DNA from 3 places in the Streptomyces sp. NPDC050145 genome. Region 2 is predicted to be linked to each of the others. Evidence: riboswitches for the same ligand, from Rfam matches in the RefSeq annotation. Region 2 holds a riboswitch; each other region holds the start of a gene.
What was found. A riboswitch is a leader RNA that binds a small molecule or an ion and turns the genes downstream of it on or off. The one in region 2 is predicted to bind cyclic di-AMP.

Region 1: linked by a shared signal. The riboswitch ahead of ACIBTU_RS18585 (LysM peptidoglycan-binding domain-containing M23 family metallopeptidase) and the one ahead of ACIBTU_RS22925 (C40 family peptidase) in region 2 are both predicted to bind cyclic di-AMP.
Region 3: linked by a shared signal. The riboswitch ahead of ACIBTU_RS27330 (NlpC/P60 family protein) and the one ahead of ACIBTU_RS22925 (C40 family peptidase) in region 2 are both predicted to bind cyclic di-AMP.

What each region holds. Positions count from the first base shown of each region.
Region 1 covers NZ_JBITJS010000008.1:326,905-329,158, forward strand. Annotated here, with positions in the region: gene ACIBTU_RS18580 (SGNH/GDSL hydrolase family protein) at 1-64, opposite strand, end outside; gene ACIBTU_RS18585 (LysM peptidoglycan-binding domain-containing M23 family metallopeptidase) at 189-926, opposite strand; cyclic di-AMP (ydaO/yuaA leader) riboswitch at 932-1,112, opposite strand; gene ACIBTU_RS18590 (tyrosine-protein phosphatase) at 1,492-2,254, shown strand, end outside.
Region 2 covers NZ_JBITJS010000011.1:119,667-121,920, forward strand. Annotated here, with positions in the region: gene ACIBTU_RS22920 (DUF6328 family protein) at 1-434, opposite strand, end outside; gene ACIBTU_RS22925 (C40 family peptidase) at 503-976, opposite strand; cyclic di-AMP (ydaO/yuaA leader) riboswitch at 980-1,106, opposite strand; gene ACIBTU_RS22930 (hypothetical protein) at 1,529-1,837, opposite strand; gene ACIBTU_RS22935 (ATP-dependent Clp protease proteolytic subunit) at 1,845-2,254, opposite strand, start outside.
Region 3 covers NZ_JBITJS010000014.1:149,781-152,034, forward strand. Annotated here, with positions in the region: gene pcrA (DNA helicase PcrA) at 1-459, opposite strand, end outside; cyclic di-AMP (ydaO/yuaA leader) riboswitch at 737-940, shown strand; gene ACIBTU_RS27330 (NlpC/P60 family protein) at 948-2,162, shown strand; gene ACIBTU_RS27335 (tellurite resistance/C4-dicarboxylate transporter family protein) at 2,251-2,254, shown strand, end outside.

The DNA of each region.
Region 1 (2,254 bases), on a different contig from region 2:
TGTCCCCCACCGCCGCATAGGACCGAATCGTGCCGCCGCTGAGTGATCTCGATTCGTTTGCCACGACCACACATCCTTCACCCTGACCTGTGACCTACGCGACCGTAGCCAGGGGTTGACGAGTGGTGAGATACAGCACTCGGCGCCCGGGGAATATCCGGGCGCCGAGTGTGGATCATGCGCGTGGGTCAGATGGAGACGCCGTGCGCGCGCAGGTACGCGACCGGGTCGACGTCCGAGCCGTAGTCCGGCGTGGTGCGGATCTCGAAGTGCAGGTGCGGGCCGGTCACGTTGCCGGTCGCGCCGGAGAGGCCGATCTGCGTGCCGGCGGAGACGGCCTGGCCGGCCGAGACACCGAGCTGGGACAGGTGGGCGTACTGCGAGTAGTGGCCGTCGGCGTGCTGGATGACGACCTGGTTGCCGTACGCGCCGCCGTCACCGGCGGAGACGACGGTGCCCGCGGCGACGGCCTTGATCGGGGTGCCGGTGGGCACGACGAAGTCGGTGCCGGTGTGGTAGCCGCTGGACCACATGCTGCCGTTCTGGTGGTACGGCGTGCCCTCGGGGGCGTCGACCGGCTTCACGTAGGCGGCGGTGGAGGTGCTCGCCTGCGTGGCCGTGGTCCTGGCCTTGGCGGCGGAGCCGAGGGTGAGCTTCTCGCCCGGCTTGATCAGGCCGGCGTCGGAGCCGATCACGGACTTGTTGTCCGCGTAGAGCTTCTTCCAGCCGCCCTCGACGTTCTCCGCCTTGGCGATCTTGGAGAGCGTGTCGCCGGCCTTGACCGTGTAGGTCTGGGCGGTGGCGGCCTGCGCACCGCCGGCGCCGATCAGCGGCAGCGCGAGCGCGGCACCGCCGACGGTGACGACGGCGGCGGCGCGGCCGAGGCGGTGGGACTTCGGACGGCGGTGCTTACCCTGTGCGGGCATGACGAGATTCCTCTCCGTCGCCTGCGAGGTGAGCTGTCGGGTTCGGACGGGAGATGTCCGGCCGCGCCCTCGCCATTCCTGACAGGGACACGACTTCACCCCGAGCCGCTGTGGGGAATTCCCGGGCGGCGTTCTTGCCTGTGGGTCCCCCGCTCCTGCCGTCACGGGTCGTAGTGAGGAATCCGGGCGGCGGCAGGACTAGGCGTTCCGACCGGAATGAGCGTGACCGTAGGGCAGCAAGAAACGAAGCGACAAGTTCCGAATTCCCTCTGACCTGCCTTTTCTTGATCGTTCATGCCTTTCCTGCGTCACCCTGCGTCTATCCCGCCCGCTTTACCGGCGCCTTACCGTAAGGAATTCCCGGGAAATCGGTCCGGAAGATCCACCACGGACCGTCACGGATATGACGCTGCTCACGCGCCGGGCGACAACGTCCGTAAATCTGCGGACAGTTAATGATGAATAGGCCAAAACGGACACATGGTTGCCCTCTGAATCCATGTCGTATCGTCGGGAGCGCGCCCGCCGGCGAGCAGCGCCGGTGACCCGACCGGGAGGAGCACCCGTGACGCAGCACGCCCCGTCCACCGAGCCCGAGCTGACCGGAGTGCGCAACTTCCGCGACGTGGGCGGCCTCCCCACCGTGGACGGCCGGCGCGTGCGCCCCGGCGTGCTCTTCCGCTCCGGGCACCTCGCCCACGCCACGGCCGAGGACGCGGCGTTCCTCTCCGGGCTCGGCCTGCACACGATCTTCGACTTCCGCAACGCGGCGGACCAGAAGCTGGAGGGCGCGGACGTCGCGCTGCCCGGTGTGCGCAATGTGAACCTGCCGCTGTCGGACCCGGCGGACGGCTCCGAGTTCTGGAAGATGGTCCGCGAGGGCGACATGGCCCAGCTGCGTTCGGTGCTCTCCGGGGGCCGCGCCGCGGACCGCATGATCAATTCGTACCGGTCGATCATCACCGACCGCACCGCCGAGCACAGCCGCGTACTGCGCTCCATCGCCGAGGACAGCGTGCCCGCGCTGATGCACTGCGCGGCGGGCAAGGACCGGGCCGGTCTGTCGATCGCCGTGACGCTGCTCGCGGTCGGCGTCGAGCGCGAGGCCATCGAGGCGGACTACCTGGAGTCGAACGCGAAGCACCGCCGCTACAAGGTGCACCGCAGCTCCACGTCCCCGGACGCCTACTCCGCCGAGGTCATGGAGCTGCTCAGCCCGCTGTTCGACGCGCGCGCCGAGTACCTGCGCGCGGCCTTCGAGACCATCGAGCAGACCTGGGGCGGCACGGAGCGCTACTTCGCGGAGGGGCTCGGGCTCACCGCGGCCG
Region 2 (2,254 bases):
ATGACCGCCCACAGGCCCGCGCACACGACGAAGGTGCCCACGCCCGCCGCGATGCCCGCGGCGCGGTTCAGCGTCACGTCGACCACCAGGAGCACCGAAGCGCTCAGGGCGAGCACCAGCGCCGCCATGCCGCAGGCCGCGAGCCGCGAGGACACCCGCACGATCTGCGGCTTCGCGCCGAGGTGGAACAGGACGCGGTGCACGGCCGCCGGCGCGGTCAGCAGGGCGGCCGCCAGGACCGCGAGCAGCAGCGTCGTCACGTACGTGGCCCGCTGCACGGTGTCCAGGGACGGGAAGCGGGCCGTGAACGCGAGGGTGAGCAGGAAGGCGAACAGGAACTGCACCCCGGTCTGCATGACGCGCAGCTCCTGCAGCAGCTCACCGAAGTTGCGGTCGGCCCGCTCCAGCGGCGTCTCGTTGCGCTCGTCGTCCATGACGCATGGGTAACCGCCGGCGCGGTTCTCAACCCCTCACGACCCCCCGGGCGGCCGTGCGGCGGGCCTCAGCGCACCCGGCCGTACCAGACGCTCTTCGTCCAGATCTTCTGCAGCCGCACGACGTCCCCGGTCTTGGGGGAGTGCCAGATGCGTCCCTTCCCGGCGTAGATGCCGACGTGGTAGACGCTGCGGCCCGAATGGAAGAACACCAGGTCACCCTGCTTGCGGGTGGAGGCCGAGACATGGCGGGTCTTGTTGTACTGCTGCGCGGCGGTGCGGGGCAGGCTCTTGCCCGCGCGCTTGAACGAGTAGAGCGTCAGTCCGGAACAGTCGAACCGGTGCGGCCCGGTGGCGCCCCACCTGTAGGGCGCTCCCTTCTTCGAAGCCGCGATCTGCAGTGCCTTGGTGGAGGCTGTCGCCGCCGAGGCCTCGGCGGCCGCGCCGGGGACCATCAGGCCCGCTCCGGCGACCGCGAAGGTCAGGGCCGAGGCCGTTCCGGCCCGGCTGAGCAGCGAGGGAACACGATTGAGCGCAGTCATGCGCAACCCTTCGTCAACCGCCTGCGAAGGATGACCTGTCGGGTTCGGACTGGCGAAGACGCCCGGCCGCACAACGCGGCTTCACCCCAAGGGCCCCTCGCCCGCAACTCCGGCTGAGCTGCGGCGGCGGCCCGTCGTACCTGGGTCCTCCACTCCTGCCGATGCACTTCTGTCGACCTGGCATCCGTGCGGCGGCAGGACTCGGCGTCCGCACGGACCGCCCCGCCGCTGTGGCGGGGGCTTGTCGTCGGAAGGGATCTTGACGCACTCGTGTCGTGAAATCCGAGTTGAACCAGCGGTAAGTGAGGCTCCTCACGCTTGGCCCGTTCAGGTGGACAGTGCGGCATTCGATCTTCGGTCGAGGGTGTCGACCATGCCCGTACCAGCGGCGGAACCGAAGATTCCGCTGTCCGCCTACGGTTCTGGCGCAACTCCTTCGGCCCCTAAGTGCGTACGGGCGTCTACGCCGAACGGGGGTACCTCTTCTGGCTCGTTTGGGTCGCCCCGCAGACGCTTCGGGCCGGATCGAGCCGTCGATGACCGCGGAGGTCCTCAACCGACCGTTTCGGGCGGCAAAGTGACCCTCTGTGTTCGCCTCTCGCCGTCGAGGACCCGCAGCGCGCGGGCGAGGGTCGCCGCGTGGACCTGGCTCTCGCCCCTCCGGTGCATCAGGTCGAGCGCGTCCCGCAGTTCGGTCGCCCGGCTCACGAGCGCCTGCGCCGCGCGCAGCCCCCGGTAGGTGTCGTCGCCCCGCGCCGGATTGATCCGCGCGATCAGATCGACCACCTCCAGATAACGGTCGATGAGCTCGCACTCGGCCCGTGTCAGCGAGGGCAGGGGCGGCAGTTCGGGTGGGTACATCGACGTGTCACCTCCGTCCGGGCGTGCCCTGCGCCGACGACTTGCGGCTCTGCACGACCTGGTCCACCAGGCCGTGCTCCAGGGCCTGTTCGGCCGTGAGGACCGTGTCCCGCTCGATGTCCGCGTGCACCTGGTCCCGGGACCGGGACGAGTGCCGCGCGAGCATCTCCTCCAACTGCTCGCGCATCCGCACGATCTCCCGCGCCTGCAGCTCCAGGTCGGTGGGCTGCCCCTGGACCGGCTCCGGCAGGGCCGGCTGGTCGAGCACCACGCGGGCGCCCGGCAGCATCGTCCGCTTCCCGGGAGCCCCGGCCGCGAGCAGCACGGCCGCGACCGAGGCGGTCTGCCCCAGGCAGGTCGTCGCGACCTCGCAGCTGACGAACTGCATCGTGTCGTAGATCGCGGTCATCGCACTGA
Region 3 (2,254 bases), on a different contig from region 2:
GGTGGAGACCCACATCGCGTTCGCCCGCGGGCCCACCAGGGCCTCCACGCGCTCCTTCATCTCGCCCGCGGCCTTGTTCGTGAACGTGATCGCGAGGATCTGGCCGGGGTGCACGCCGCGCTGGGCGAGCAGGTACGCGATGCGGTGCGTGAGGACGCGGGTCTTGCCGGAGCCGGCGCCGGCGACGATGAGCAGGGGGGAGCCGCCGTGCACCACGGCCGCCCGCTGGTTCTCGTTCAGCCCGTCCAGGAGGGCCGCCGGGTCCAGGGCGGGGCGGGGCGCCCCGTCGCGGTAGTGCGTGTCCCGGTCCACGGGCGCGTCGAACTTCCCCCCGAACAGGTCGTCCGGGAGCGGCTCGGGGGCCCCGTGGTGCTCGGGGTCGTCCTCGGGCGGCGGCGGGGGCTCCTCCGCGGGGGACTGGAGGCCGGCCAGGAAGCTGTCGTCAAAGAGGCTGCTCATCGCTCTCCGAGTCTAGGCCGCCCCACCGACAGCCCGCCGTCACCTTCACCGAGACGCTCCTCGCATTCACGGAGACACCCCTCACGACACCCTTTGCGATGACCCGGTCACCCAGCGCGACAGCAAAGCCCGTTCGGGGCCCGCGGCGTAGAGATCATGAAAATGGTCACGAAAATGTATCGGGCATATCGAACATCAACCTTCACAGCAGCAACACGAGTTGGCTACGGTGCTGCGCGGGCAGCCCGTCCCCCCGCCCGCGAACAACGCGGCGAGCGGGCAGCCCCCGCCGAGTCCCGTACGCCGAGAGGCAGGGAACCGGGGACCCACCGACCTTGGGGTGAATCGGTCAACAGTCCGGCGGCGCCGGATGGTTGACCGTAGGGCAGCCTTCCGTACGACGTGCACCACCGCGCACCGAAGCGATGGGCACGGGCCCGAACCCGACAGCTAACTCGGTAGGCGGACCACGGAAGGAGTCGCCTGCTTTGGCGTCGCACCGCAAGCCGCGTACCCGCTCCCGGATGACCGGAGGCACCCGTACGACCTCCGCGGTCGGCATCACGACCGCGGCCCTCACCTCCGTCGCCCTGCTCTCGCAGACGGCCCAGGCCGCTCCGGCCCAGCCCGCGAAGCCGAGCCTCGAAGAGGTGCAGAAGAAGGTCGACACGCTCTACCGCCAGGCCGAGGTGGCCACGCAGAAGTACAACGCGGCGCAGGAGCGGACCACCGGCAAGAAGAAGCAGGTCGATCACCTCCTCGACGACATCGCGCAGCGCACCGAGAAGATGAACACGGCCCGCGAGGAGCTGGGCCGGTTCGCCGCCGCGCAGTACCGCACGGGCGGGGTGAGCGACACGGCGACGATGTTCCTCGCGGAGAACCCCGAGGACTACTTCGCCCAGGACCAGCTGATGAGCCGGCTGACGTCCCGCCAGAAGAAGGCGGTCGACGACTACCAGGTGCAGCAGCGCGAGACGGCGAAGAAGCGCACCGAGGCGCAGGAGAGCCTCAAGCAGCTGACCACGTCGCAGACCGAGCTGAAGACGTCCAAGCAGACCGTCCAGACCAAGCTCGCCGACGCGCGGAAGCTGCTGTCGGATCTGACAGCCGAGGAGAAGGCGCGGCTCGCCGCGATCGAGCGGCAGAAGCAGGAGGCGGCCCGCAAGAAGGCCGCCGAGCTGGCCGCGAAGCAGAAGGCCGAGGAAGAGGCCAAGCGGAAGGCCGCGGAGGAGGCGCAGCAGCAGGAGGACGCCTCCGGGTCCGGTTCCTCGACGGGCTCCGGCTCGGACACCGGTTCGGGTTCCTCGACCGGCGGCTCCGGCTCGACGGACACCTCGTACGCCACGAAGGCCGCGAAGGCCCTCGCCTTCGCCAAGGCCCAGGAGGGCAAGCCGTACGTGTGGGGCGCGACGGGCCCGGACTCGTACGACTGCTCGGGGCTGACCGGGGCGGCCTGGAAGGCGGCCGGGGTCTCGCTGCCGCGCACCACCTGGGACCAGGTGGAGTTCGGCACGACGGTCCCGCTGTCCGACATCCAGCCCGGTGACCTGGTCTTCTTCTACGACGACATCAGTCACGTCGGCATCTACAAGGGCGACGGGATCATGATCCACGCCCCGAAGCCGGGCGCGTACGTGCGCGAGGAGTCCATCTACTACGACGGCACGGCGTCGATCCACAGCGTGGTGCGCCCCGCCTGACGTCGCTCACGGTTACGTTCGGGCGGTGGACCGCGACCGCCCGGACGTGCCCGGGACCCCCGACCCCGCACCCGCCTCGCCCTGGGCGATGA